4 regions of the Roseateles sp. DB2 genome follow, and region 4 is predicted to be linked to each of the others. Evidence: predicted binding sites of a transcription regulator. Region 4 holds the regulator's gene; each other region holds the start of a gene.
What was found. The regulator FNR, encoded in region 4, switches genes on or off when oxygen is low (the NO sensors DNR and NnrR bind a similar motif). The targets are predictions, from matches to a motif close to TTGATNNNNATCAA.
Positions count from the first base shown of each region.

Region 1: the regulator FNR is predicted to act here: its motif matches at 4,407-4,420, upstream of ACS5PK_RS10790 (hemerythrin domain-containing protein).
Region 2: the regulator FNR is predicted to act here: its motif matches at 4,010-4,023, upstream of ACS5PK_RS18105 (oleate hydratase).
Region 3: the regulator FNR is predicted to act here: its motif matches at 1,573-1,586, upstream of ACS5PK_RS18950 (hemerythrin domain-containing protein).

Region 1 is NZ_JBPZGY010000005.1:293,113-300,304, reverse strand. It holds gene ACS5PK_RS10810 (PEP-CTERM sorting domain-containing protein) at 1-718, opposite strand, end outside; gene ACS5PK_RS10805 (tetratricopeptide repeat protein) at 1,114-2,481, shown strand; gene ACS5PK_RS10800 (HDOD domain-containing protein) at 2,521-3,351, opposite strand; gene ACS5PK_RS10795 (Crp/Fnr family transcriptional regulator) at 3,595-4,347, opposite strand; gene ACS5PK_RS10790 (hemerythrin domain-containing protein) at 4,468-5,055, shown strand; gene ACS5PK_RS10785 (glycerate kinase type-2 family protein) at 5,088-6,401, opposite strand; gene ACS5PK_RS10780 (urate hydroxylase PuuD) at 6,441-7,192, opposite strand, start outside.
Region 2 is NZ_JBPZGY010000013.1:134,447-141,638, forward strand. It holds gene ACS5PK_RS18090 (DUF969 domain-containing protein) at 1-478, shown strand, start outside; gene ACS5PK_RS18095 (5-oxoproline transporter, DUF979 family subunit) at 475-1,494, shown strand; gene pcp (pyroglutamyl-peptidase I) at 1,507-2,166, shown strand; gene ACS5PK_RS18105 (oleate hydratase) at 2,390-3,949, opposite strand; gene ACS5PK_RS18110 (oxidoreductase-like domain-containing protein) at 4,069-4,251, opposite strand; gene ACS5PK_RS18115 (helix-turn-helix domain-containing protein) at 4,378-4,647, shown strand; gene ACS5PK_RS18120 (GNAT family N-acetyltransferase) at 4,644-5,177, shown strand; gene ACS5PK_RS18125 (radical SAM protein) at 5,201-6,361, opposite strand; gene ACS5PK_RS18130 (hypothetical protein) at 6,354-6,755, opposite strand; gene ACS5PK_RS18135 (TetR/AcrR family transcriptional regulator) at 7,045-7,192, shown strand, end outside.
Region 3 is NZ_JBPZGY010000015.1:44,461-51,652, forward strand. It holds gene murU (N-acetylmuramate alpha-1-phosphate uridylyltransferase MurU) at 152-862, opposite strand; gene ACS5PK_RS18950 (hemerythrin domain-containing protein) at 890-1,510, opposite strand; gene tkt (transketolase) at 1,720-3,762, shown strand; gene ACS5PK_RS18960 (COR domain-containing protein) at 3,891-6,818, opposite strand.
Region 4 is NZ_JBPZGY010000001.1:246,965-254,156, forward strand. It holds gene ccoO (cytochrome-c oxidase, cbb3-type subunit II) at 1-85, shown strand, start outside; gene ACS5PK_RS01000 (cbb3-type cytochrome oxidase subunit 3) at 97-276, shown strand; gene ccoP (cytochrome-c oxidase, cbb3-type subunit III) at 269-1,183, shown strand; gene ccoG (cytochrome c oxidase accessory protein CcoG) at 1,211-2,674, shown strand; gene ACS5PK_RS01015 (hypothetical protein) at 2,684-2,950, shown strand; gene ACS5PK_RS01020 (hypothetical protein) at 2,982-3,269, shown strand; gene fnr (fumarate/nitrate reduction transcriptional regulator Fnr) at 3,407-4,144, opposite strand; gene hemN (oxygen-independent coproporphyrinogen III oxidase) at 4,323-5,732, shown strand; gene ACS5PK_RS01035 (urease accessory protein UreH domain-containing protein) at 5,827-6,546, shown strand; gene icd (NADP-dependent isocitrate dehydrogenase) at 6,787-7,192, shown strand, end outside.

The sequences.
Region 1 (7,192 bases), on a different contig from region 4:
CAGCCACGGTGCGCGAAGCGCCGATGAAGGTGTCGAAGGTGGTGGACTCGCCAGCAGCCAGAGCACCGAAACCGAAGACGAAGTAACCACCCTTGTCACCGCCGGTGTTCACCACGTTGACGTTGGCTTCCTGCGAACGGAACACCATGGGATTCGGCACAGCGAAGGGATTGGTCGAGGTGTGCAGCACCTTGCCGCCAGGACCCGTCGGCGTACCGCCGTAGACGGTGGTGTAGTTCAGGTCGTAGTAGCCAGGGGTCACGTCCCAATCCAGCGTACGGGCATAACGCACATCGCTCAGCGAGCCAGCGGTGGTGTTGGTCAGCACCACTTCGACCTTGAACAGCGAGCCGCCAGCGGCGTACGAGTACTTGTGGGTGACTTGCAGGCCGTTGGACAGCATCACCACGGACTGGGCGGACAGGCCGGCACCAGAAGCCACGGTGGTGGTGGTCAGCGCGGAGGACACGCCGGTGCCACCCAGGCCATACACATAGCCAGAAACGCCGGAAGCGGCAGCGCCCCAGCCTTCGCACAGGCAGCCCGGGGTGATGGCATCACCGGTGGGGCCGGAGAGGCCCACGCCGAGAGCACCCAGACCGCCGTTGTCGGCCACACCCATGCGCAGGATGCCCGTGTCCAGCACGGTCGAAGCAGCTTGGGCTGCGAAGCTGCCTGCCACCAGGGCCAGGCCAGCCAGAACCTTGAATGCCTTCATCTTATTTCTCCGTTAGTAGATTCGTTACAAGTCCTGCCAGAGGTAAAGCCGGTCAGCGACTGCAACAGGAGGAATGCATAGTCCGTGCCAATGGCCATTTAGTCAACTGAATCAATGGCTTGCAGATACGTTTCAAAATGCTTCGTCGCCAGATGTCAAACAACCCGACACCCTAGTTTCCAGGCCAGAGCGTAACTGGCAGCGTAGTGGTATCTGGAATACGCCCTGAACGGCTCCTCTGCCGCCCCGCCAGATTCCTGCGCGCGTCCCGACGCTGTGGCGCCCTGCATTCAGGTGGGACGACAAAGTCCGGCGCTTGGGCTCCAATAGCGGTCCACTCCATCCACCTCTTCCACAAGGCGGCTTCGGCAAGACGGAGCCAGCCCATTGATGCCATGCACCTGCCCCGTACTCATCGCCTCGTTCTCGCATGGGCCCTTGCACTGGGCCTGCCGGCGTTCGCCAATCCGGTGGTCAATGAGACGGCGCACAAGAACCGCCTGTCGCAACGCGAGGCCGGTGTCCAGCGCCCGCTGGGGCCGGACAGCCTCCTGCTGAGTCAGCATGAGGCCGAGGAGGCCTGGCGCAAGGGCAACCAGGCCCTGGACAAGGGCCAATGGGCCGAAGCCGACGCGGCCTTCAACCTGGCAGCCAAGCTGGCTCCCAAGGCCTACGAACCGGTGCTGGGCATGGCCGACGTCCAGTTGCGCCGCTCCAATGCCGTTGGTGCGGAGAAGCTGGTGCAGCGTGCCCTGGCGCTGGCGCCCAAGTCCGCCGAGGTGCTGACCACGGCGGGCAGGCTGGCCGCCGCGCAAGGCAAGGCTGCGGACGCTGAACGTCAGTTCCAGCAGGCCGCCAAGCTCGACCCCAAATACACGCCCGCCCTGCTCGATCTCGCCGAACTGCAACTGGCGCAGGGCAAGGCCAAGGAGGCTGCCGCGAGCTTCCGCATGGCCAGCCAGGCTGATCCCATGCATCCGGCGGCGGCCTTTGGACTGGGGCGGGCCCTGGTTGCACAGCGCGACCTGGCGGGAGCACTGAAGGCCTTCGAGCAGAGCAGCGGACTCGCACCCCGCAACCCCCTGCCCTTGCTGGCCAGCGCCGAGATTCAGGCCGCCCAGCGCAGCTGGGACAAGGCCATAGAGCTGGCACGCCAGGCCGAGTCCCTGGATCCGGCCCTGGCCCGCAGCAAGCTGCTCCAGTTGGACCTGCTGGCAGGCTCCGGACGCTGGCCGGCGGCACAGCAGGACTATGAGCGCTTCGTCGCGCAAAGCAAGGGCGAGGACGCCGCCGCCCTGCACCTCAAGTGGGGCAATCTGATGGAAGCCCAGGGCAAGGCCGCCGAGGCCATGGCGGCCTACCGCAAGGCCAGCGAGGCTGATGCCAAGCTGGCCGGCGCCTGGAACAACATGGCCTGGCTGGCTGCCCAGCAACAGAAAGACCTGGGCCCCGCCCTCGACTGGGCGCGCAAGGCGGTGGACCTGGAGCCGCGCAACTTCGGTTTCCTGGACACCCTGGCCGCCGTGCAACTGGCCAGCGGTGACGCCGAGGCAGCGCTGCGCTCCATCCAGCAGGCCCAGAAGCTCGCACCGCAGTTGCCCTACCTGAAGTACCGCCAGGGCCTGGCCTTGGAAAAGCTGGGCCAGACGGCTCAGGCCGCGCAGGCCTATCAGGAGTCGCTCAAGTCAGGGGCCAAGTTTGACGGCGCGGAGGATGCCCGCAAGCGCCTGGCCGCTTTGGGCAAGGCCGGCGGCAAAACCTGACCCCGTCACGCGGCCGGCCGCCTTGCCGCTGCACAGACCTCAATGCAGCAGCAGGTCGGCGTCCGAACTCAGGTCGCCGGCTGCCTGCAGCTTGGCGCGCAGGTAGTCCAGGTCCAGATGCACATGCGCGACCAGCTCCGGCACGGCGGTATTCAGCGCCTTGACCGGATCCTCATGGGACTGCTGCGCATCGGCCAGCACTTCCGCCATGTGCAGCACGGCGGCCATCAGGGAGAAGGGCCGGATCTCCATCGGCGCGTTGGCATCCTTGAAGGCCTCGACCATGGCCGCAGGGAAATGCCAATGCTGGGCCAGCGAAGCCGTGACGTCGGCATGGGTGCAGGCAAAACGGTGCATCTCCAGCGAAAAGCGGCTACCGGGCTCGGCAGCATGCTTCTCGACATCAGCCACTTGGCCGGGGTCCGACAAGGCCATCATCAGCTGGCCGGTCCGCATCATCAGGCCGGCCAGATAGGTGGTGTCAGCGTCCAGCTGCAGCATGCGTCCGAGGATGCGTGCAAAGCCGGCTGTGGCCAGGCTGTGGCGCCAGAACAGCGTTCGGTCCAGGCCAGGTACTGAGGGGAAGGCCCCGCACATGCAGGCAGCCAGGGAGAGATTGCGCAGGCTGTCCATGCCCAGCGCCGCCGCGGCATCCTGCAGGGTGGAGATGGTGTGCGAAGGGCTGTAGCGCGCGGAGTTGGCCAAGCGCAGCACCTTGGCAGCCAGCGAGGCGTCCTTGGCCACCAGGTCCGCGATGGCACCCAGGCTGATGCGGTCATCGTCGAAGCTGCGCAGCAGGCGGCTGGCGACCTCGGGCATGGTGGGCAGGGCGTTGTGGTTCGAGAAGAACTTTTCTGCAGCTGCAAGCACGGTGCGCTCCTTCCAGGACAAATGAGGTCTGGGTCAGACTGTCGGTCCAGTCTAGATGAGCTGGCCCGGCATCCCTATCGCAGCCACACCACGCTTTTCAGCGCAGACGCAGTGATAAATCACGCTTGAAGCGGGCATGAACAAGCACGGAAGCTCACCGAGACAAGGCCCGGGCAGGAACACCGTGGATGCTGCGCCGCAGCAGGCGCAAAAAAAGCAGGCGCAAAAGGCCAGATGCCGGGATCAGTCGCCTGCGAGCGCGCGCAAGGCCGGGAGGTCCAGCACCCGCACCTGGTAGCCCTGGACCTCGATCAGACCCTTGCGGTTGAGCTGCCGCATCATGCGCGACAGCGTCTCAGGCGTGATGGCCAGCTGGGCAGCGATGTCACGCTTGCGCTCCTTCAGCGCGACGCGGCCTTCGCGCTCGCTGACAGCTTCGCAGGACTGCAGCAGCCAGGCGGCCAGGCGCCGTTCGGCGTCCTTGTGCATCAGATCGTGCGTGACGCTGGTCAGGCTGTGCACGGTGCCCGCCAGGGCCACCAGCAGCCGCTCCTGCAGGGCCGGCTGACGCATCAGCAGGTTGCGCAGGGGCTGCAGCGGAAGCGCCACGACACGGGCATCGTTCACCGCCCGAGCATCCTGCGCGTGCTCGGCCCCCAGCCAGGCGCTGGCCAGATCCAGCCACTGCGGTCCGCGCACGGTGCGCTCCAGGTGAAAGGGCTCGTCAGCACGGGCAAGACCCAGGCCCACCGAGCCATCAAGCACGGCGTAGAGCTGGCTCGCGGGCTGCTGCCGGGTGAAGACGAAGCTACCTGAGGGGACCCACTGCTGTGTCGCCATGCCTTGCAGGGCCTGGAGTTCGGAAGCGCTCAGGGCCGGAGCGCCCAACAGGGCCGTCCAGTCAGATGGCAGGCACAGCACGGCGCCGGCGTCAAAGCCGGCCGGACGCACGGCGGCGTGGGCGGATTGCAGGCTGCGGCTGTCGAGGGTGTCCACGTGTTGGTCAGGGTGCCAGGATGATGGGCAGACTGTCACGCATGGCCCGGCCGGCGTCCTTGCGCTGAATCAAAGGGACATGGCTGCCAGGGGCTCCCGCCCACGGCCACAATCAGCCTCATGGCCCAGATCAAGTTCCAGGCTCCACAGAGCCAGTCGCCGGAGCAGCGCTTCGGCAGCAGCTACGAGCAGCCCTTCGAGTTGCTGCATGCCTGCCACGAGCGCGTGGAGCGCAGCCTGCAGTTGCTGACGCGCCTGTGCCATCACCTCAAAGTCCAGGGCCTGGATGGCAGCGCCCGCGAGGCCGCACGGGACATTCGGCGCTACTTCGACGTCGCCGCGCCGCTGCACCACGAGGATGAGGAGCGCCACGTCTTCCCAGTGCTGGAGCAGCTGGATGACGATTCGCTGCAGGAGGTATGCACCCGGCTGCGCGATGACCACCAGCGCATCCATGCGCAGTGGCAGGTGCTGCGCACCCTGCTGGCTCAACTGGACTCGCTGCCGGATGGCGCCCTGCCTGTCCTGCAGCAGGACATGCTGGGCCGCGCCGCCGACGCCTTCGTCGACACCCACAAGGCACACCTGCGCCTGGAAAACCAGTGGGTCTTCCCCAGCGCACAGCACAGCCTCAGCACGGCCCAGCAGCTGGCCATGGGCCAGGAGATGGCAGCCCGGCGCGGCCTTGACTTGCGTCAACCCCGCTGATCCGACACTCGCGCCAGGTCAAGGGGCAGCGTTCAAGGCAGCAGCAGCGCGCGAAAGTCGTTGACGTTGGTGAAGGTCGGGCCGGGGCTGAAGAGATCGCCCAGAGCCTCGAAGAAGTCGTAGGCCCGGTGCTCGGCCAGCAAGCTCCCTGCCGACAGCCCCAGCGCCTGCGCGCGGGCGAGGCTGTCCGGGCCGAGGAAAGCGCCGGCATTGGCTTCGGAGCCGTCAATGCCATCGGTGTCCGCCGCCAGCACATGCACACCCGGCTCGCCCTGCAGGGCCAGTGCACAGCCCATCAAGAACTCGGTGGCCCGACCTCCCCTGCCCTGCAGGCCGGCCGGCATGCTCACCGTGGTCTCACCGCCAGAGAGGATCACGCAGGGCCGGCGGAAGGGCTCGCCATGCCGGGACACGAACTGCGCCAGGGCTGCATGCATGCGGCCGATCTCGCGGGACTCGCCCTCGATCTGGTCCGACAGCACATGGGCTGCCAGCCCCAGCGTGCGAGCCAGCGCGGCCGCCGCCTGCAGGCTCAGGCGCGGGGTGGCCAGCATCTGCATGCGCTGGCCGTCGAAACAGGCGTCGCCCGGCTTGGGCGTCTCGAAGGCGCCGCTGCGCAGGCCCGCCCAGGCGGACTCGGGCAGCGCGAGCCGATAGCGCTCGCACAGCGCGAGTGCATCTTCGCAGCGGGTGGCATCGGGCACGGTCGGGCCGGAGGCGATCACCGCGGGATCGTCCCCCGGCACGTCCGAGATCAGCAAGGTCACGACGCGGGCGGGGGCGCAAGCCGCCGCCAAGTGGCCGCCCTTGATCGCCGAGAGGTGCTTGCGCACGCAGTTCATTTCCTGGATGGAAGCGCCCGAGGCCAGCAACTGGCGATTGAGCGACTGCTTGTCCGCCAGCGTGAGCCCCGGCTGCGGCAGGCTCAGCAGGGCGGAGCCGCCGCCAGAGATCAGGCAGATCACCCGGTCCTCGGGCCGCAGGCCGCGCACCAGGGCCAGGATGCGGGCCGTCGCCTCGGCCCCCGCAGCGTCCGGCACGGGATGCGAGGCCTCGACGATCTCGATGCGGCGACAGTCCGCCCAAGGCGGCGTGTGACGGCGGCGGGTGATGACAAGGCCCTCCAGCGGCGCATCGGCCGGCCAGTGGGCCTCCAGCGCCGCGGCCATTGCGGCCGAGGCCTTGCCAGCACCGATCACCAGGCAGCGACCCGGCAGCGATGGCGGCTCGGCGCCCAGCAGATCGGTCCAGTCGATGGCGCCGGGCTGGAAGAGCTGCTGCGGCGCCGCACGGTCGACCGCGGCCTGGTAGAGCCGGGTCAGCACTTCACGCGGGTTCAGGTCCATCGGACCAGTGTAGGCCGGCAGACCGGACGGCCTAGGCCCTCAGGGGGGGGCGCCGGCCTGCACCCAGCGTCCGATCAGTGCGCGCTCGTCCTCGGTGATCTGCGTGGCGTTGTTGAGCGGCATGCTCTTCTGCACCACAACCTGCTGGTAGAGCTGCGTCGCATGGGCCTGCAGAGCCTCGGCACTGTCCAGGCGCACGCCCTTCTGAGCCAGTTGCGCGTTGTGACACATGACGCAGCGCTCAGCCACCACGGCCTGGACCTGGGCCAGGCTGGGGGCGGCCTTGCCGGCCGCGGTGCCTGCCACCGTGCCCGCCGGCTTCACCAGCCACAGCAAGGCCGCCAGCATCAGCGCCACCACGACCAGCAGCGGCCAGGCATTGACGCCCTTGTGCCGCTTGACGAACCAGGTGCGCGTCAGCGAGCCGCCCAGCATCAGCAGGATGAGCACGACCCAGTTCCAGGCATGGCTGTAGAGCATGCCGTAGTGGTTGGACAGCATGCTGACCAGCACCGGCGCCGTCAGGAAGGTGTTGTGGACGCTGCGCTGCTTGCCACGCTGGCCGTAGATTGGGCTGACAGGCCGGCCGGCACGCATGTCGGCAATCACCTGCTTCTGGCCCGGGATGATCCAGAAGAAGACGTTGGCGCTCATGATGGTGGCGATCATGGCGCCCACGATCAGGAAGGCCGCGCGGCCCGCGAAAAGCTGGCAGGCGGCCCAGGCCGCGAAGGCGACGAAGACCGCAATCAGGCCCAGCACCAGGCCATCGTTGCCTATGCTGCCGTCCT
Region 2 (7,192 bases), on a different contig from region 4:
CCTGCGCGAGCACGCCCAAGCCTGGGTAGGCCGGCTGAGGGGCGCCAGCACCGGCCGCCTGCTGATGCTGTACTACCTGCTGCGCCAGGGCACGGCAGCCTTGGGTCTGACCAGCCTGGGCGGACCAGCCCAGACGGTACGCCCCCTGCTGGCCCCCATGGCTGAGGGCCTGGCCGTGCACCGCCATGGCCCCTTGCCGCCGGCCCTGCGCGAGCGCATCCTGGCCCACGCCGCGGCCTGCGACAACGTGGCGCTCTTCTTCGGCGAGGACATCTTCATCGCCTTCGGCGCCGTGCTGCTGATCCACGGCTTCATGTTGCAGAGCGGCATCCCGGTGGCAGAGCCGCTGGTGATCGGCCTGTGGGCCATTCCGACGGCGCTGTGCGCGGCGATCGTGCACCTGGCGCGCTTGTCGCGGCTGGACGCACAGATCGCCGCCGCCATGCCTGCAGAGCCCAGCACCTGGGAGGCCGCATGAGCGCCATCGCCAGCGCCGCCGTCCCGCCCTTGCCCGCCCTGATCAGCCCCGGCCTGACCCTGCCCCTGGTGGGCGTGGTGCTGCTGGCATCGGCCTTGAGGTGCTGGCGCGAGACTGGCACGCCGCGACGTGTCTGGCGCGGCCTGTTCTGGGCCTTGTTCGGCCTGCCCTTCCTGCTGGGCGACCTGATGCTGGACCAGCTCGGCAAGCCCCTCACCTACCGCCTGGTCGGTCTGTTGGTGCTGGCCCTGGGCCTGATCGCGGGGCTGGGCCTCAGCGCCGCCCCCGACACAAAGCCCTCGCCCCAAGAGCTGAAGCGCCGCCAGCAGCGCGCCGCCCTGCTGGGCCACCGCCTCTTCATCCCGGTGCTGGCCATCCCCGTGCTGACGGTGGCTGGCGTCCTGGCCGGCCCCGCGCTGCATACCGCGCGGTGGAGCCTGCTCGCCCCGCAAAACCTGACCCTCGCGGCGCTGACCCTGGCATGCCTCTGCGCGCTATTGCTGGCCTGGCGGCTGACGGGGGACTCGCCACGGCAGGCGCTGCAGTCCTCGCAGGGCTTGATCGAGTCGATTGGCTGGCCGCTGGCGCTGCCCCTCATGCTGGCCATGCTGGGAGGGGTCTTCCTGGCCAGCCACACTGGCAAGGCAGTGGAGACGCTGGCGCAGGGGCTGCTGCGGCCCGACAGCAAGCTGGCCGTGGTGACCGTCTACACCCTGGGCATGACTGCCTTCACCATGATCATGGGCAATGCCTTCGCTGCTTTCCCTGTGATGGCTGCCGGTGTGGCCCTGCCTTTTCTGATCCAGGGCCATGGCGCCAATCCAGCCGCGGTGCTGTCCATCGGCATGCTCTGCGGCTATTGCGGTACGCTGATGACGCCCATGGCGGCCAACTTCAACATCGTGCCCGCCGCCCTGCTGAACCTGAAGGACCGCCACGCAGTGATCAAGGCGCAGACGCCGACGGCCCTGCTGCTGCTGGCGCTTCAGACCCTGCTGCTGTACCTGATCGTCTGAGCCCCGCTATCCATGAGCACGCCCGATTGCATCCTGATCACCGGCTTCGAGCCCTTTGACGGCGAGGCCGTGAACCCCTCCGCCCAACTGGTGCTGCAGTTGCAGGGCGAAGTGGTCGCGCCCGGCGCGCGTGTGGAGGCCGTCGTCCTGCCTTGCGTTTTCGACGAGGCCCTGCGAGCCCTGGAAGGCCACCTGGACCGGCTGCGGCCGCGCCTCGTCCTGTGCTGCGGCCAGGCCGGCGGACGCAGCGCGCTGAGCTTCGAACGGGTGGCCATCAACCTCGACGACGCCCGCATTCCCGACAACGCTGGCGCGCAGCCCATCGACCGCCCGGTCTTTGCGACGGGCCCCGCCGCCTACTTCACGAGCCTGCCGGTCAAGGCCATGACCCAGGCCTTGCGCAGCGCCGGACTGCCGGCCGAGGTGTCCTACACCGCCGGCACCTTTGTGTGCAACCACGTCTTCTACGGCCTGATGCACCTGGCGCAGCGACGCCCCTGGCTGCGCCAGGCCGGCTTCATGCACGTGCCCTACCTGCCCGAGCAGGGGGCCCATCACCCGCATGCGCCCTCCATGGCCCTGGATACCATGAGCGCAGGCCTGCGCCTGGCACTGCGGACGGCCTTGCAGACTGCCGAGGACCTGCACGTGAGCGAGGGCACGATCTGCTGATGCACGGCTTTTGTGTGTACCGCGATCCACCGACGAGCCGGACCATCAACGCCGGCCCGCCATCGCGGCCGCACCCCTGATGGACAGGTCTTGCCCCGACCTCGCGCCGGCCCTCATCTGCGAGCAGCCTCGGCGCGTGATGCTGGGAGCCCGGCATGGGAAGCCTCGCTGGCGCCAGTGGCGCCGCTGGCGATAGGGCGCGAGGAGGCCGCGCCCGAGTGGCTCAGCGCAGGGCCTTCACCAGTGAGTCCATCATGACCTTGAGCGAGCGGTCGTGCCGCGTGATCGGCGGCACGGGGCGCTGAACGCCCAGCAACTGGTAGACCGCCATCTGCGCGGCACGCACCGAATACTCGACCGTGAAGACCACATCGTCCGCGATCTCGACGAACTGGCTGACAAAGGCCAGGTTGCGCGAGCCCGGCGGCACCGGCAGCGGCCGGTCGGCATGCGCCCGTGGCATGAACATGCTGGTGATGTAGGGCATGCGGCAGGGGATGCAGACAGCCTCGTCCAAGACCTCGGGGTCGAAGTTCAGGTGGCCACGCAGCTCCTGCAGGATCTCTGCACCGCTGCACTCGCTCATGGGCTTGGCCACGAAGTTGCCAATGCGGTCAGGCTGCAGGGCATAGCCCCAGAACACCTGCAGGCCCTCCGGCTGGCCTCGGAAATGCGGCTGGTGATAGAGCACCACGGACATCTGCCAGTTCGAGTCCTTGAAAGTCACCAAGCCGCCAGTGCCGGCGCGATTGCCCGTGAAGCCCTCCATGCGGTCGAAGAAGGCCGGCTGCGCGCAGGTGACGGTGAAGGAGAGCCAGTAGGACTCCGTGAGCTTGCCGTTGAAGGCCGCCGGATTGCCGAACTGAGGCCGGCCCTGAGCCAGCTTCTCCCACAGGGCCCAGCCCTGGCTGTCCGTCTTGCTCAGGCGCGGCGCCGGGGCACTCATGCTGCCAACACTGGACGCGTCGGTCATGGAAGCGTTCTGCACGAAGACCAGGTCATCGGGCGCCAGCGTCACGCGGCGCTCGCCCTGGGCGTCACGCAGGGTGATCGAACGGGCCAGGATCTGGTTGTCCTGCTCCTCCAGCGACACGTCCGTCGCGGTCGTGCCGTGCACGAAGCTGACACCGTGCTGCAGCAACCAGGCTTCCAGTGGACGCACCAGGGAGTCGTACTGGTTGTAGACCGTGCGCTTGACGCCGCCCAGGGTTTCGATGCGCGGGAACTCGTTCATGAAGCGGTGCAGATAGCGCTTGAACTCCACCGCGCTGTGCCAGGGCTGGAAGGCAAAGGTGGTCTGCCACATCCACCAGAAGTTGGTCTCGAAGAAGCCGGGCGAAAGCCAGTCGCTGATCTTGCTGCTGCCCAGCGCCTCCTCGCTGGCCTCGGTGAGGCGCAGCAGCTCCAGGCGGTCGGCGTGGCTGAAGCCCATGTGAGAGACATCCAGCTTGTGGCGGCGGCGATCCACCAGCCGGGCCTTGGAGTGCGCGGGGTTCTGCTCGTTGAAGCGAACCGTCTCCTCGAAGACCGAGAGACCAGGCTGGTCCAGCGAGGGGATGGTCTTCATCAGGTCCCAGAGGCACTCGTAGTGATCGGTGGTCAGCATCCGCCCCCCGCGCAGGCTGTAGCCCTGCTCTGGGCGCCAGGCGGCGTCCAGGCTGCCGCCGCTGAGGGGCTGGCTCTCGTAGATGGTGATGTCCGTGCCGGGCACACCGGCGTCTCGGATCATGAAGGCGGCGCCGGCCAGCGAACCGATGCCGCTGCCGAGGAAATGGGCTTTCATTGGAATGCTCCCTGTCAAGAATGAGTGAGGCCCATTCTTCGCAGGGGCGGCTGCGACCGCTTGATTCAGGTCAGCCCGAGAGACGGAGCGAGAGCCCTCTCTAAAGCACAGGCAGGCATTCAGCCCTGCGGATGCCGCGCAGCCCAGGCCCGCAAGGCCTGGCGGTAGGCGTCCATGGCCAGGTCGTGGGCGTCGAAGATGCAAGGGTCGCAGCCATTGCCGCAACAGTCCTCCAGCGCGGGTGGCTGTGGCGGCTGGGGCATGGGGTCGTCGTCGGGCGCGGGTGCGGAGGGCGGACTCATGCGGGCTATTGTCTCGCGGGCGTGCAGACAAGCCGCGGGTCAGCGCGCAGCGGGCCAGGCAGCATAGGGCCATTACGGACCCATCTACGGGGCCACCCATGGGGCCACTGCGGCCACAATGGCGCCATGGCACAAGGCAAACGCATCTCCGTCGACATCCACCCCAGCGCACTGCAGGCCATCCAGGCCCTGGGCGCGGCCGCCCGCCAGGCACGGCAGCAGGCCGGCGAGGGCCAGGCCGCCGCGGCCGCGCGGCTGGGTGTGCATGTGCAGACCATAGGCCGGATCGAGGCCGGCGAGCCCGGCGTGGCCATTGGCCACGTGCTGGGGCTGCTCGCGCTGTACGGGATCTCCGCCGCCCCCCAGAACCTCGCGACACCTGCGGCCGGGGCATGAGCGTCGCGCAACTGGGCGGCCTGCAGATACCGCGCTTCGAGACCGAGCGCCTGTGGCTGCGCCCCTTCTGCGAGGCAGACTTCGACGGCCTGGCGCATTTCTTTGCCAGCCCGGTCTCCGCCACCTATGGCGGCCCCTGCTCGCGCGAGGAAGCCTGGCGCAAGTTCGCGGCCTACCTGGGTCACTGGGCCCTGCGCGGCTACGGCCCCTGGGCGCTGGAATGCAAGCGTGACGGCGCCTTCATCGGCCTGAGCGGCTTGTGGAACCCTGAGGGCTGGGTGGAGCCCGAGATCACCTGGGCCCTGCTGCCCGAGGCCCAGGGACAGGGCTATGCCACCGAAGCTGCGCGAGGCGCCCTGGCCGCAGCCTACGACCACTTCGGCTGGCGCACGGCCGTCAGCGTGGTGGCAGAGGGCAACACCGCGTCCAGGGCCGTGGCCGAGCGCCTGGGCGCACAGCTTGAGCAGTGCATCCCCTTCCGCGGCGGCCAGGGCCTCGTGTACCGACACCGCGGGCCTGACGCGGCCTGAACTCCACGCCCCTGCCTGTTGCCTCAAGCCTGAGCCGCGCGTCCCTGCGCCAGGGTCGGGCCCCGCGCAATGAGCCCCCTGGCCGGCAAGAGCGGCACTGGCACCGGCGCAACCTGCCCGACCTGCTGCACCCGCGCCGCGACCTCGTCATACCAATAGGCCGCAGGCTGTGCGCCCTCGGCGAGTTCATGCCAGGTACGTTCCAGCGCCTGCACCAGGCGCCGGCTGGCGCTGCTGTGCAGCCAGCGCGCAGCCAGGGCCTTCAGCGGCAATTCATGGACCGAACCCAGCCACAGCGCGGGCGGGAGTTCGTGGGTCAGCGGCAGCACCTGTCCGTCCGACTGCAGCACCAGCACAGGTGCCAGGGCCGTCAGGCCCGGCGCCGGCCAAGTGGGCACCAGGCGATCGCGGTGGGCGAGGATCTGGCCCTGGCTCAGTGCGTCCACCTGCACCCTCACGCCGCTGCTCGCCTGCAGGGTCAGCGCCAGGCGCTGCGCCTCGACGATGGCGGCCAGCAGCTCCTGGCCGTCAGGACGCTCATCCAGCAGGGTCTCGCGCGCACGCCCGTGCAGCGTCAGCGGATGCACCTGCACGCTGTGTGCGCCGTGCGCAGCGGCCAGCCCCACGACGTCCTCAAGCTCGTCAACGTTGTGCTGGGTCAGCGTGAAGATGAAGCCGAAGGGTGTGCCCGTGGCCCGGGGCTGCTCCAGCAGACGCAGGGTGCGAGCCCGCGCACCGGCCAAGCCGCGCAACGCATCATGCGTGGCCTCGCGACCGTCGATGGAAATGGCGAGCCGGTCCAGCAGCGGCGCAATGGCCGCCCATCGTCCCGGACTCAGCAGCAGGCCGTTGCTGGTGAGACTGGTCAGCAGCCCGAGCCGGCGGGCATGGCGCAGCAAGCCTGGCAGTTCGTCGTAGAGCAGGGGTTCGCCGCCGGACACCGCCAACTGCCGATAGCCCAATGCCGCGGCATCATCGAGGACTGCGCACAGCAGCTCCAGCGGGAGCTGCTGCGTTGCCCGCGGGCCGGAAGCTGTGTAGCAATGTGCACAGGCCAGGTTGCACAGGCGCGTGGGATGCAGCTGGACGATGGGCGCCACACCCGTAGGCCCGCCACAGCCGGCCTGCAACGCCGGGCGCGCGATGGCACCCGGCGCCGTCCAGGGGGCGAAAAGCTCAGCCACCCACGGCCCCGCGGGCGCCAAGCTGGGTGATGCCGCCTTCCAGCACATTGCCGGGCTGCACCACGTGGCCGAAGTCCAGCTGCATGCGGATCAGGTCCGGCCAGGGCGTGCCATCAATCAGGATGCGTGGCGGCTTGACCTCCCCACCATGCACCCGGTGCCACTTCAGCCAGAACAGCAGGTCGTTGCCGCACATGGGCACGTCATCGCCCGCATAGCTCAGCGAGAGCCGCATGCCGGTGGCGTTGGCCCCACCGTAGACCGTGGCTTCCTCGATGCGGGCCGGCGACTTGTCCATCGCCTGTGCGATCTCCCGCACGGACTCCTCGGTCAGCTGGCGGGCCTTCCAGGCGGCCAGCAGCTTTTCCGAACCACGTTGCTTGTCGATGTTCATGATGGGGACTCCCTTGATGAGGGCAAAGGCGGCCGCGCAGGACGCGCGGCTTGGCCTTCAGACTCTAGGAGCCCCGCGCCGCGAAGCCGCCCACGACCTAGGGGGGCCCGGCCCCGGGAGCGCGCCAACCTAGGGGGATGCCGGGATCGGTGGTTCCCACCGCGAACCCTTGCGCAGGCCGAACGTCCCCGGCGTTAGGCAGGCGCTGGCATCAGGACGGCAACGCAGGGAAGCGCATCGCCTGCCCGCTCTAGACTGCGGATCGCCCCTTGTTCCGCTGACCCCACCCATGAGCTCCACACCGCCCCTGCTTCCCCGCAAGTCCCCGCGCCAGCGCCGTTCGCAGCTGACTGTTGCCAGCCTCCTGGAAGCCGCGGCCCAACTCCTGGAAACGCAGGGGCTGGAGGGATTCAACACCAATGCGGTGGCCGAGCGCG
Region 3 (7,192 bases), on a different contig from region 4:
GCCGTGCTCAGGGTTTGTGCTGGATTTGTCGTCCGATCGGCTCATGGCCGGGGGGAAGCTGTAAGACTTGACAGGGGGGCGGGCGTTTCGACCCCCTTGCCTGTTGTGGCAGGCACACGCCTTGTATCAGGACGTAGGGCCGCTCAAGCGCTCACGAGGCAAGGCCCCCGGCCTGGGCCGCAGCCAGGCGCTCGGGCGTGCCGACGTCGGTCCACTCGCCGCCGTAGAGCGTGGCGCTGATACGCCCCTGGGCGATGCCGCGCTCCAGGCAGGGGCGCAGGGGCAGGGGCTGGTCGGGGGGGACGCCCTCGAACAGGCTTCGCTTGAAGAGACCCACGCAGGACCAGGTGAAGCGCGGGCTCACCGCCTCGCCGCTGAGGGCCAGGCCTCCGGGGCTGATGCCGAAATCGCCGCGCGGATGATGAGGCTGGTTGGGTACCAGCCAGAGGTGGGCCAGGCGCTCGCTGGCGGCGAAGTCCTTCGCCGCCTGCACGTCCAGGACCAGGCCTGGCAGGAAGACGTCGCCCGACAGCACCCAGAAGGCCTCGTCGCCCTGCGCGCACAGCAGGGGCAGGGCCTTGGCGATGCCCCCGGCGGTCTCCAGAGCGCGGCCGTGGTCCTTCTGCTCGTCGCTGTAGTGCAGGCGCAGGCCGAAGCGGCTGCCGTCCCCCAGTTGGGCCGGGAACTGCTCGGCCAGCCAGGCGCAGTTGATGACGATGTCGCGCACGCCGGCCGCGGCCAGGGCCTGGATGTGCCAGGTGATCAGGGGCTGGCCGCGCACGCTCAGCAGGGGCTTGGGGGTGTGGTCGGTCAGGGGCCGCATGCGCTCGCCGCGGCCGGCCGCCAGGATGATGGCTCTCATGCCCCTCAGTCTACGGGGCTGCCGGGCTCAGGGCTGCAGTCGTGGAGCCAGGCCCAGAGGTTCGGGCAGGGCGTTGAGCACGCGCTGGAACACGGCATGGTAGGGACCGTCCAGCTCGGCCTGCAACTGGCCCAGGTGGCGGCCGGTGAGGGGGTCCTTGTTCTCGGCGAAGGCCTGGTCCAGATCCTGCCAGTCTTCCTCGCTGAAGAGCTTGAGGGCCGCGGGCAGGATCTCGCGCTCCTCGATGTCCATGTGCTGCAGGTAGTGGTGCACATAGCGCTCGGCCAACTGCTCGAAGGCGGCGCGGCGGGCCTCGCCCAGCATCTCGAAGCCCAGCAGGCTGTGCTCCAGGTCGCGGATGGCGCGCTCGCCGCGGGCATGGTCCTCGTCCAGCTTGTCCAGCAGCTCGCGCATGGCCGGGGCACGGGCGCGCAGCTTGGGGAAGAGCAGCTCGGATTCCTTGGGGTGGTGCAGCCGCTCCGGGAACTCGTCCACGTAGAAGAGCATGGCCCGCAGGGCGGCGAAGTCCGGCAGGGTGCCGGCACGGCGGTGCTCGGCCAGCAGCAGCGGCAGGGTGCGCAGCATGGCGGCCAGGGCGGCATGCTCGTCGCGGATGATGCGCAGGGTCAGGGGCTTGGGGCCGGTCATGGGGTGTCTCCGTGCGTCTTTTCGGGCTTTGCCAAGACTCGCCGCAGGACGCCCCAGCAGCCTTGCCATGGATCAAGAAGCGTGAAGCCCTTGGCGGATATCCAGGGACGTAATCGTTTGCGCGCAGCGAGGGTTTGCCGGCGGGGCGAAGTGAGGCCATCGCCCCTTAAAATGCCGGGTTTACCCCCAACTTACCGCCCGCACCCACCATGGTTGACACCGCTGCAAGCACCCCCACCCTGATGGCCCACGCCATCCGCGCACTGGCCATGGACGCCGTGCAGCAGGCCAACTCCGGGCACCCGGGCGCGCCCATGGGCATGGCCGAGATGGCCGTCGCCCTGTGGGGTCGCCACCTGCGTCACAACCCGGCCAATCCGCACTGGGCGGATCGCGACCGCTTCGTGCTGTCCAACGGCCACGGCTCCATGCTGATCTATGCCCTGCTGCACCTGAGCGGCTATGCGCTTTCGATCGAGGAGTTGAAGAACTTCCGCCAGCTGCACAGCAAGACCCCGGGCCACCCTGAGGTGGGCATCACCCCGGGCGTCGAGACAACCACCGGCCCCCTGGGCCAGGGCATCACCAATGCCGTGGGCCTGGCCCTGGCGGAGAAGATGCTGGCCAAGGAATTCAACCGTGAGGGTCACGCCATCGTTGACCACCACACCTATGTCTTCCTGGGCGACGGCTGCCTGATGGAAGGCATCTCGCACGAGGCCTGCGCCCTGGCAGGCGCCTGGAAGCTGAACAAGCTGATCGCTCTGTACGACGACAACGGCATCTCCATCGACGGCCAGGTTGCTCCCTGGTTCATCGACAACACCGCTCAGCGTTTCGAGGCCTATGGCTGGAACGTCATCGGCCCGGTGGACGGCCATGATGTGGACGCCGTGGATGCCGCCATTGCCGCCGCCAAGAAGAGCAGCGACAAGCCCACGCTGATCATCTCCAAGACGCACATCGGCAAGGGCTCGCCCAACCGCGCCAACACCGCCAAGGCCCACGGCGAGCCCCTGGGCGCAGAGGAAATCAAGCTGACCCGCGAGGCCCTGGGCTGGTCGCACGAGCCCTTCCAGATCCCGGCGGACGTCTACGCTGCCTGGGATGCCAAGACCGCCGGCGCTGACGCCGAAAAGGCCTGGGACGAGCGCTTCGATGCCTATGCCGCCGCCCACCCCGAGCTGGCTGCCGAGTTCCAGCGCCGCATGGCCGGCGTGCTGCCCGCCAACTTCGCGCAGATCGCGGTGGACGCTGTCGTTGCCGCCCACGAGAAGGCCGAGACCGTGGCCAGCCGCAAGGCCAGCCAGCTGGCCCTGGAAGCCTTCACCGCCGCCCTGCCCGAGCTGCTGGGCGGTTCGGCCGACCTGACCGGCTCCAACCTGACCAACACCAAGAGCACGCCCGCCTTCCGCCTGGAAGCCGACGGCAGCGCCAACGGGGGCCGCCACATCAACTACGGCGTGCGCGAGTTCGGCATGGCCGCCATCATGAACGGCATCGCCCTGCATGGCGGCTACATCCCCTACGGCGGTACCTTCCTGACCTTCAGCGACTACAGCCGCAATGCCATCCGCATGGCTGCGCTGATGAAGCAGCGCGTCATCCACGTCTTCACCCACGATTCCATCGGCCTGGGCGAGGACGGCCCGACGCACCAATCCATCGAGCATGTCTCCAGCCTGCGCCTGATCCCGGGTCTGGATGTCTGGCGTCCGGCGGACACCGTGGAGACCGTGGTCGCCTGGACCATGGCCATCGGCAATGCCCAGCGCCCCAGCGTGCTGGCCCTGTCGCGCCAGAACCTGCCTTACGCGCCCAAGACGGCGGTCGATGAAATCGCCAAGGGCGCCTATGTGCTGGCCGAGCCCAGCGAGGTGGGTCTCAAGAAGAAGGCCCAGGTGGTGATCATGGCCTCCGGCTCGGAAGTGCAGCTGGCCCTGAACGCCCAGGCTCTGCTGGCCAAGGACGGCATCGCCGCCCGCGTGGTTTCGGTGCCGAGCACGAACGTGTTTGACCGCCAGGACGCCGCCTACAAGGCCAGCGTGCTGCCCGCCGGCCTGCCCCGCGTGGCCGTGGAGGCCGGCGTGACGGACTTCTGGTGGAAGTATGGCGTCAGCGCCGTCGTGGGCATCGACAGCTATGGCGAGTCCGCCCCCGCTCCGGTGCTGTTCAAGCATTTCGGCTTCACCGCCGAGAACGTCGTGGACACCGTCAAGGTGGCGGTGGGCGCCGCTCGCTTGAAGCGTTGAGATGGCAGCGCCGGCGCCTGGATGGCCGGCATGCTGTCGAAGAGAGGCCGCCTGAGGGCGGCCTCTTTGCATGGGCGGAGCCGCAGTCCTCTTTGTTTGCCTACCGCAGCCCCCGGCCGGCCTTCACGTCAGCCCAGCTGGAGTCTTCGCTTCACCAGGTCCACCACGGGCAGGTAGTTGCTGGCTTCCAGCTTGGCCTTGCCTTGTGGCATGACCTTGTCCGCCAGGGAGTTCAAGGCGTCGGCCAGGTGGACCGTGAAGGTGCCGATGTCCTGCAGCTGCTGGGTCGTGGATTGACCGCATTCGACGGGACCGATGTCTGCCACCAATGCCTTGAGTTCGGCCAGGTTTGCTTTCCAGTGCTGCACATGGCGCAGGCGCTCCGTCAGCCTGCCGATGCCAGCGTCTTCGAGAACAACAGGGATGACGCGCCGGGCGAACTGCTCAGGGTCACGCTGGGCCCGTTCCCAGATGAAGCCGAGCTCGCGCATGCAGTCGACGCTCTGCATGTAGCGGGCGCTGAGCACGACGAGCACGCACAGACCGCGGCCGATCTCCTCCTCGAAGCGCCGGATGCTGTCGCCTGTGCGCATCACCTCCTTGTCGCGGTGGACCTCGACCCAGGGGGTCAGTGCCTTTTGCAGGCCGTCCACGGTGGCGTCGCTGTCGCCTCCCCAGGCGTAGGACACGTAGACCACGGGCTTGTCACGCGTTGACGTGGCCCCGGACGGAAGTGGGGCCGGGACGACGATAGGTGGGCGCGCAGGATCGGCATCCATCGACTCCCGCGCCCTGGGTTCATCAGTGGCTGAGGCCGTTCGGCTGGGCTCTCCGCGGATCCAGTGCTTCTCTGGTGGCCTGCCGATCTGCACGCCCTGCAGCAGGTGAGCGACGACCTGCTCCAGGTACGTGCCAGGATTTGCGCCCGAGGCTTCCAGCACCACGCGCCCCGGCCCTTGCCCTGTCGCGTCCAGCTGGCAATCCATGCGCAGCAGTGTCTTGGCGTGAGCGTCAAACAGGCAGCAGCCGTGACGCCAATACACGGCATTCCTTCCGGCCATGGAACCCATTTCCGCCAGCAGTGTCCGTTGAAGGCCGGCGTGGAGAAAGGGGTAGACCAGGTGCAGCTCCGCATCGGGTTGGGCATCGCGCCACACGCTGTCTTCGGCTGATTTCATGGCAGCGCGCTCCTGCAGGCAGTCCGGCGCCAAGTACTCGCCCTCCGCGAGTTCGAAGCAGACCCGGCAAGACACCATGAGACTCAGGAAGTGGGCCTGCTCTTTCGCGCTGAAGCGGCCTTCCCAGAGCAGGCTTTCCAGGAGCTCTGCCGTGAAGCGCCCGCCTTGCCGTCTCAGGGCAGGCAGCACCTTGTCCCTATGCAGCAAGGCATAGACCCCCTCCAGCGCCCAGGCCTGATCCAGGATCAGCGCGCTGTCAAAGACGCCCTCGCGCCAGAACACCTGGCCCGACTGGTGCAGATAGGTGAGCAAGGTCGTCGGGGCACGCACGCCGTGCGTGTTGCAGAGTTGCTGATAGTCGGCCAGGGGCATCACCTTCTGGGTTTGGGCGTGCTGGCGCACGACCTTGCCCAACTCGGCCCAGTTCTTGGGAATGAGCTCCTCCCCGTAGCGCTCGGCCAGAAGCTTGGCCCCCGAGCGCAAGTCCAGCATCAGGCGTTCCAGGCCATCGTCGCTCTTGGCACTGCAGCTGCTGCGACGCAGCCATCGAAACCCGTGCTCGGCGGGGATGGGCGCCTCAAGCAAGGACGACTCCCCATCACACTGTGCCTGGGCGACGATCAGGGGCGCCTCGGGCCCGGCCATGGAACGCACATATTCGAGCCAGTAGGACAGGCGGTGCGAGGGCAGACACAGGCCGCCGTCCCAGACTTCATGCACACCTTCCTGTTCGTGGTGCCACAGCAGGAGGTACATGGCGCGCTCGTCCAGGAAAAGGCTGTGCGTGCCAAGAAACAGATCCTGACCGCCAAAATCCCAGAGCTGCACGGTCTGGGGCGCCTGCTGCACTCTGCCCGGCAGCTCGAAGCGCTGCAGGATCACGCCGTGGGTGCTGGGCACGCTTTCATCGAAGGGCAGACCGCAGAGGCGGCGCGAGATCTGTGTCTTGCCGATGCGGCCGTTGCCCAGCACGAAAAGCTTGACCTCGTCAGCGGGGATGCTGCCGTGCTCTGCCAGATCGTTCATCCAGCCCGTCATGCGATCGAGCAGGTTGTCGTGGTGCATTCGCGAGCGCAGGTCGGCTGGCAGGCAGGCCAGGGTGCTGGCCGTCAGAGTTGTGAGCTGCGGCCAGCTTGCCCAGCACGAGAGGGCCGTCAGGCCAGGTGTGGGAGACCTGTGAACGCGCAGAATACGCAGCTCGGCCAGCGCAAGAAGGGGGGACAGATCCTGCAGCATGGGGCAGCCGCTCAAGTCCAGGGAGGCCAGCTGCTTCAGCAGCGCCAGCGGGGACAGGTCCTTGAGAGCCTTGCAAGCGAAGAGGTCGAGCGTTCGGAGTTGCTCCAAGTTCGCCAAGGGCCTCAAGTCCGCGAGGTCTTGGTTCCCGCTCAGCGTCAGCCTGCTGAGCTGCGTCAGTTCGCCGATTGGAGTGACGTCCTGAATGCCTCTGCAGTCACTCAGGGCCAGGTGCTTCAGGTGCTTCAGGCTGGCGAGCGCAGAGAGGTCCCGGATTGCAGTGCCTCCCGACACGTCCAGCGACTCCAGTTGGGGAAGCGCGCCGATGGGCGCCAGCTCATGCAAAGCTGTGCAATCCATCAGCTCCAATTGTTCGAGCTGTTTCAGATTGGCCAGTGGGGCCAGCCTTTCAAGCCTATGGGCGCCCGTGATGCGCAGCGTCCTGAGGTGTTCCATGCCGGCCAGTGCCGACAGGTCTTCAAACGCCGTACAGGAGGTCACCGTGAGCGATTCGAGCAGGTGCAAGTCGCTGAGGGCTGACAGTTCGGTCAGACCGCTGAGGCCGTACAGGTCCAGCGACTGAAGCTGGCTGAGTCCGGCAACTGCCTTGAGACTGAGCGCTTTCTCCCGGGCGTGCAGCTGCAAGTTGCGCAGCTGTGGGAGCCGCTCAATTGCCGAGAGGCCCAGTGCACATGCATGCGCCGGCAAAGACAATGACTGAAGCTGCTGGAGCCGACTGATCGGCGACAGGTCCCTCAGCGCCTCTTGTCCGGAGATGTCCAGTCTGACCAGTTGGCTCAACCCGGCAATCGGTGTCAGGTCCGAGAGGTCGCCATCAGGCAGCAACAGCGATGTGAGTTGTGTCAAAGCGCCGAGCGCGTCGAGATTCCTGAGATTGAGGCACGCTCCCAAGTCGAGGTGTTGCAGTTGGGCGGCGCTGGTGAAGAGGGCTAGATCCACGTCGGCCGGACCATCTGACAGGCGGAGCGACCGCAGTGCAGGCACTTGTGCAAGCGCGG
Region 4 (7,192 bases):
GGCTGGCGAGGACGTCAAGGGCAAGACCGAGATGGATGCCGTCGTCGCCTATCTGCAGGTGATGGGCACCGCCCTGAAGAAGTAAGGAGGCACCCCATGGACGTCAATGACCTCCGCATTGCCTTCACGCTGTTCTCCATGGTGATCTTCCTGGGCATCGTGTCCTGGGCCTTCTCCAAGCGGAACAAGCAATCCTTTGACGAGCTGGGCGGTCTGCCCCTGATGGACGATCAGGCCGCCGGCGCAATCTCCTCCCAAGGAGGCCGCAATGAGTGACTTTTTCTCCAGCGGCTGGTCGACCTTCGTCGCAGCTGCCACCATCCTCGGCCTGGTGCTGTGTCTGGTCCTGCTGATCATCGCCAGCCGCCGCCGCGTGATGGCCGATGACAACACGACGGGCCACGTCTGGGACGTGGACCTGCGTGAGATGAACAACCCGCTGCCGCGCTGGTGGATGGGCCTGTTCGTGATCACCGTGGTGTTCTCGGGCATCTATCTGGCCATGTACCCGGGCCTGGGCAGCAACGAGGGCAGCCTCAAGTGGTCCAGTGCTGGTCAGTACGAGGCGGAGCAGGCCAAGGCCCGCGCGGCCCTGGAAGGCGTGTACGCCAAGTACAAGTCCATGGACGCCGCCGCGCTGTCCAAGGATCCGTCGGCCATGGCCATTGGTGAGCGTCTGTTCGCCAACAACTGCGCCGGTTGTCATGGTTCCGATGCCAAGGGCTCCAAGGGCTTTCCCAACCTCACCGACAACGATTGGCTGTACGGCGGCGCGCACGAGACCATCGTGCAGACCATCAGCGGCGGTCGCAACGGCGTGATGCCCCCGATGGCCGCGGCAGTCGGTGGCCCCGAGGACGTCAAGAACGTGGCGAACTATGTGCTGAGCCTCTCCGGCAGCCCGCACAACTCGATCGCTGCCCAACTGGGCAAGGCCAAGTTCGGCGCCTGCGCCGCTTGCCACGGTCCTGATGGCAAGGGCAACCAGGCCATCGGTGCGCCCAACCTGACAGACAAGGTCTGGCTGCATGGCTGGGGTGAGGACGCTGTCATTGCCATGATCAACAACGGCAAGAACAACGTCATGCCGGCCCACGCCTCGCGCCTGAGCGCTGAGCAGGTCCATGTGCTGGGCGCCTATGTGTGGGGCCTGTCGCAGGGCACCGCCGTCGCCGCAAAGTAAGTTCCTTCGCAACAAGGATTGATCCCCATGAGCAGTAGCAGCGATACCCCCTCCGCAGCAGCGTCCAATGCCCTTGCGGGCGACGATGCCGCCCGTGAGATGGTGTCGCTCTACCAGGCTCAGAAGAAGATCTACCCCAAGGCCGTCAGCGGATGGTTCATCCGCTGGCGCTGGGCCTTGGTCTGGTTCACGCAGCTCCTGTTCTATGGGCTGCCCTGGCTGGAGTGGAACGCACGTCAGGCCGTCCTGTTCGATCTGGGCGCCCGTCGCTTCTACGTCTTCGGCCTGGTCCTGTATCCGCAGGACTTCATCTACCTCACGGCGCTGCTGCTGATCTCGGCATATGCGCTCTTTCTCTTCACCGCAGTCGCCGGTCGACTGTGGTGTGGCTATGCCTGCCCGCAGACGGTCTACACCGAGATCTTCATGTGGATCGAGCGCAAGTTCGAAGGTGACCGCGCAGCCCGCATGAAGCTGGATGCCGCGCCCTGGTCCCTGGCCAAGCTTGGCCGCAAGGGCGGCAAGCAACTGGCCTGGATTCTGCTGGCCGTCTGGACCGGCTTTACTTTCGTCGGCTACTTCACCCCCATCAAGGTCCTTGGGGCTGAGGTGGCAGCCCTGGGCCTGGGGCCCTGGGAACTGTTCTGGGTGCTGTTCTACGGCTTCGCGACCTACCTCTTTGCCGGCCACATGCGCGAGCAGGTCTGCAAGTACATGTGCCCATATGCGCGCTTCCAGAGCGCCATGTTCGACAAGGACACGCTGATCATCAGCTACGACGTCGAGCGCGGCGAGCCACGCGGCTCGCGTGGCCGCAAGATTGACATCAAGGCCGCTGGCCTGGGCTCCTGCATCGACTGCAATCTGTGCGTGCAGGTGTGCCCGACGGGCATCGACATCCGCAACGGCCTGCAGTACGAATGCATCGGCTGCGCGGCGTGCATCGACGTCTGCAATGGCGTGATGGACAAGATGGGCTATCCGCGCGGCCTCGTCCGCTATGACACACAGAACGGCCTCAGTGAGCACCTCAGCCGTACGCAGCTGATCCGCCGCATGTTCCGGCCGCGCGTGCTCATCTACTCCGGCATCCTGGTCCTGATCTGCGTAGCCCTGTTCTGGCACATGCTGACCCGCACGCCTTTCAAGGTCGACGTCGTGCGCGACCGCGCCTCGCTTGCGCGTCTGGTGGATGACGGCTACATCGAGAACGTCTACCGCTTGCAGGTCATGAATGCCACGGAGCAGACGCAGTCCTACACCATCACCGCGGACGGGCTGCAAGGCCTTGTGCTGACGCCGCCCCTGCGTCTGAGCGTCGGGCCTGCCGAGGCGCGCTGGGTGTCCGTGGCACTGCGTCTGCCGCCGCAGACGGCACAATCGGCGGGCGGTGGTGCCCACGAGATCCATTTCCGCATCGTCCGCGATGCCGTGGCTGGCGAAATGCCGAGCCAACTGGTCGAAAAATCCACCTTTGTGGTTCCCCGCTAGGAGCGAAACATGGCTGACATCCAATCTTCCTCACCCGCGCCGCGCGCCTGGTGGCACGAACGCATGATGTGGCTGGTGGTCGGCGGCCCTGCGGCGGTGGTCCTGGCCAGCTTCGTGACCCTGGGCATGGCAATCAAGCATCCGGACCCTGTGATCGAGACGCAGCAGCGTGTCTCTGCGGACAGCGCCGCGGACGGCCCGCAAGCCGCCGCCCTTGCTCCGGCCATCGCAGCCCGTAACCATGCCGCCACCGGCGGCCCAGCGAGCGGCAAGTAAGCCCTCGCAGTCCATCGTGGAGGAGACCGGGATGGGACTGATTGGTGAGAAACCGGGCCCCGCGCGCTGGGCCATGCACATACTCTGGCCGGCCTTCGTGATGGCAGGCGTGACCGAGGCGCTGGTCTTCGCCCTGGTCGACCCCATGGACCTGAGCTGGTTTGGCATGTCACCGGTGCAACTGAGCCGTGAGGCGGTCTACACCTTGAGCTTCCTGGCCTTCTGGCTGCTGATCAGCCTGGCCTCGGCGGTGACGATGCTGCTGGCCACGCTGCCGCCTGAATCTGGGCAGGGGCATCCGAGGCGCTGGCCGCAATGAGCGGTCGGCCGGACCGCTGCCCGAGGCGCAGGTCCACCGATCTGCCGCTGCTTGCCTCACTTGACAGGAGGCGGTAGCTCAGAAAGCACAAAGCCCGCCTTGCAGCGGGCTTTATGCTTGCAGGGAGGAGGGCGCCTTTAGCTGCAGTGCGCGGTGTTCACCAGCTTCTGCAGGCCGTCCTGGTTCAGGATGCGGATCTGGCGCTGCTTCACTTCCAGCAGGCCTTCGTCCTGGAACTTGGAGAAGGTGCGGCTGACTGTCTCCAGCTTGAGGCCCAGATAGCTGCCGATCTCTTCACGCGTCATGCGCAGTACCAGGGCCGAGGCGGAGAAGCCACGGGCCTGCAGGCGCTGGGTGAGGTTCAGCAGGAAGGCGGCCAGGCGTTCTTCGGCACGCATGGAGCCCAGCAGCAGCATCACGCCATGATCACGGACGATCTCGCGGCTCATGATCTTGTGGAACTGGTGCTGCAGGTCGGTGAACTCACGGGAGAGCTCCTCGAGCTGGCCATAGGGGATCACGCAGACCTGACTGTCTTCCAGGGCCACTGCATCGCAGGAATGGCGGTCATTGCTGATGCCGTCCAAACCCAGCAACTCGCCGGCCATCTGGAAGCCGGTGACTTGGTCTCGGCCATCTTCAGAGGAGACGCAGGTCTTGAAGAAGCCGGTACGGACGGCGTAGAGCGACTGGAAGGCATCGCCCGTGCGGAACAGGGTGTCCCCGCGGGATACATTGCGGCGCGTGGCCACCAGGCTGTCTAGCTGGTTCAGGTCCGACTCGGACAGCCCGACGGGCAGGCACAACTCGCGCAGATTGCAGCTGGAGCAGGCGACCTTGAAGGGCTCGATCTTGATCGGGGTCTGGGTATTCATAGGGCTCATTATGGGCTGGGACTGCCGGGGCGGCGAGGGATTGTCAATGGCCGCGACTGCTTCAGGGCAAAGCTAGGACATGACGCTCCTCAAGGCTGCAGCCATTGTTTACCCGGGCTCCTTGATCAATCTTGATACAGGTCAATCAGTGCTTGTGCAGGCTTGGCACAGTGGCGACATGGAAACCATCAACACTGCCGCCCTGCCGGGCATCACCGAGGATGTGCTGCGCCGCTTCGATGTGTCCGGTCCGCGCTACACGTCCTACCCGACGGCCGACCGATTCGTTGAAGCCTTCTCTGTCGAGCAGTACAAGCAGGCCCTGAACCAACGGGCTGACGGCGGGGTGGTGGGAGGCGGGGCGCCCCTGTCCCTCTACATCCACATTCCCTTCTGCGAGTCCGTCTGCTACTACTGTGCCTGCAACAAGGTCATCACCAAGCACCATGACCGGGCCGCAGAGTATCTGGAGGTTCTGGTCCAGGAAATGGACCTGACGGTGACGGAGCTGCGGCGAGCGCAGGCGATATCGCAATTGCATTTCGGTGGAGGCTCTCCGACCTTCCTCAGCGACGAGGAACTGACGGGGCTGATGGAGGCGATCAAGCAGCGCTTCAAGCTGGCGCCTGGCGCCGAGGTGTCGATCGAGGTCGACCCCCGCACCGTCACCGAGGCCCGCCTGAAGCACCTGCGCCAGCTGGGCTTCAATCGCCTGAGCTTTGGCGTCCAGGATTTCGACCCGGAAGTGCAGAAGGCCGTCCATCGGGTGCAGAGCTATGAGATGGTCGAGAGCCTGATGCAGCAGGCGCGCGCCCTGGGCTTCGAGTCCACCAATGTCGACCTGATCTATGGCCTGCCCCAGCAGACGCCGGAGAGCTTCCGACGCACCATCCAGCAGGTGGCGACGCTCAGGCCCGATCGCATCGCGCTGTACGGCTATGCCCACCTGCCCACGCGCTTCAAGCCGCAGCGACGCATCGATGCCAGCCAGTTGCCGGTTGCCGCCTCCAAGCTGACCATGCTGTCCACTGCCCTCAGCGGCTTCGTGGGGCATGGGTATTCCTACATCGGCATGGACCACTTCGCGCTGCCCAACGACTCGCTGGCAGTCGCCAAGCGTCAGGGGCGGCTGCATCGCAACTTCCAGGGCTACAGCACGCAGCCGGACTGTGACCTGATCGGCCTGGGCGTCTCAGCCATCGGCCGCGTGGGTGCCACGTACAGCCAGAACGCCAAGACGCTGCCCGAGTACTACGACGCCATCCGCCAGGGGCAACTGCCCATCCAGCGCGGCCTTGCGCTGACCCGCGATGACCTGGTGCGCCGGGCCATGATCATGGCGCTGATGTGCCAGGGCCGCGTGGAGTTCGAGTCCATCGAGCTGGCCCACCTGATCAAGGTGCGTGAGTACTTCCGCGCAGAGCTGGAGCAACTGTCTTCCATGCAGGAGACGGGGCTGGTCGTGCTTGAGCCCGAGGCCATCCAGGTTACGCCGCTGGGCTGGTACTTCGTGCGGGCGGTGGCCATGGTTTTTGACCGCTATCTTCAGGCTGACCGCACGCGCGCGCAGTTCTCGCGCATCATCTGAGGGGAGCGTTCCCCTCATTCGTGACCAGCCGCCCTGGCTCAGAAGGCGTTCGGGCACCGAGGCTCACCACCCACACTTCGCATCATCGCCGCCTATGGAAGCAGCTCTCGTCGGCTCGGCCCTGCTCATGGGTCTGGCTGGCACCCCGCACTGTGCCGTAATGTGCGGCGCCCCGTGCGCTGCGCTGAGCCAAGGCTCGCCGCGCAGTGCTGCCCACTTTGGCTTCCAGTTCGGGCGCCTGCTCAGCTATGGTGTGGCCGGTGCGGTCGCGGCGTCCAGCGTCTCGCTGATGGCGCACTGGGGGCAGACGGTGGCCTTGCTGCGACCCTTGTGGCTGCTGCTGCATCTCGCGGCCCTGGCGTTGGGCATCTATCTGCTCTGGAAGGCGCGGCAGCCGGCCTGGCTGTCTGCACTCGGGCGCGAAGGCAGTCGCGATGGCGCCATCCCACTCGCCGCGCTGGCCGCGGGCGGCCCTGCGCTGAGCACGCCGCAGCGCCCGCGCTGGCGCGCCCTGCTGGCGGGCCTGGGCTGGGTGGCATGGCCTTGCGGCCTGCTGCAATCGGCCCTGTTGCTGGCCGCCCTGGCCAATGGCGCCCTTGGCGGCGCGGCCGTGATGGGTGCCTTCGCGATCAGCTCCGGCCTCGGGCTGGCACTGGGGCCGGCCATTCTGTGGAAGCTGCTGGGCCTGGGCCAGGTGGAGGAGGGGCGCGGCATGCGCTGGGCCACCCGCCTGGGTGGGCTGGGCCTGGTGCTGAGTGCGGGCTGGGCGCTGGGGCATGGTGTCTGGGCGCAGGTTCAAGCCTATTGCGCCTGATCACCCATGAACATGCCTTCAGCGGGCTTCATCTGCAGGTATTGCGCCGATCTGGCGCCGGGCTGCCGACCCCCATGGGAACGCCCCGGAACGCTCCATGCCGGACTGCGGGTGAAACCGCATTGAAACGCCAGACTGCAAGGCGTATCAGGCCCGTGAAAGCTCTGCTGGCATAGAATCGATTTCTTTATGGCGGCACCCCGCCGCATCCAACCTCGCGACTAGCGGAGACGACTACACATGTACCAACACATCAAGGTGCCCGAAGGCGGGCAGAAGATCACGGTCAACGCCGACTTCTCCCTGAATGTGCCCGACCAGCCGATCATTCCCTATATCGAGGGCGACGGCACGGGGTTTGACATCACGCCGGTGATGATCAAGGTCGTCGACGCAGCCGTTGCCAAGGCCTACGGTGGCAAGAAGAAGATCCACTGGATGGAGATCTATGCCGGCGAGAAGTCGACCAAGGTCTACGGTCCCGACGTCTGGCTGCCCGAGGAAACCCTGCAGGTCCTGAAGGACTACGTGGTCTCCATCAAGGGTCCGCTGACCACCCCGGTCGGTGGCGGCATCCGCTCGCTGAACGTGGCGCTGCGGCAGGAGCTGGATCTCTACGTCTGCCTGCGCCCGGTGCGCTACTTCA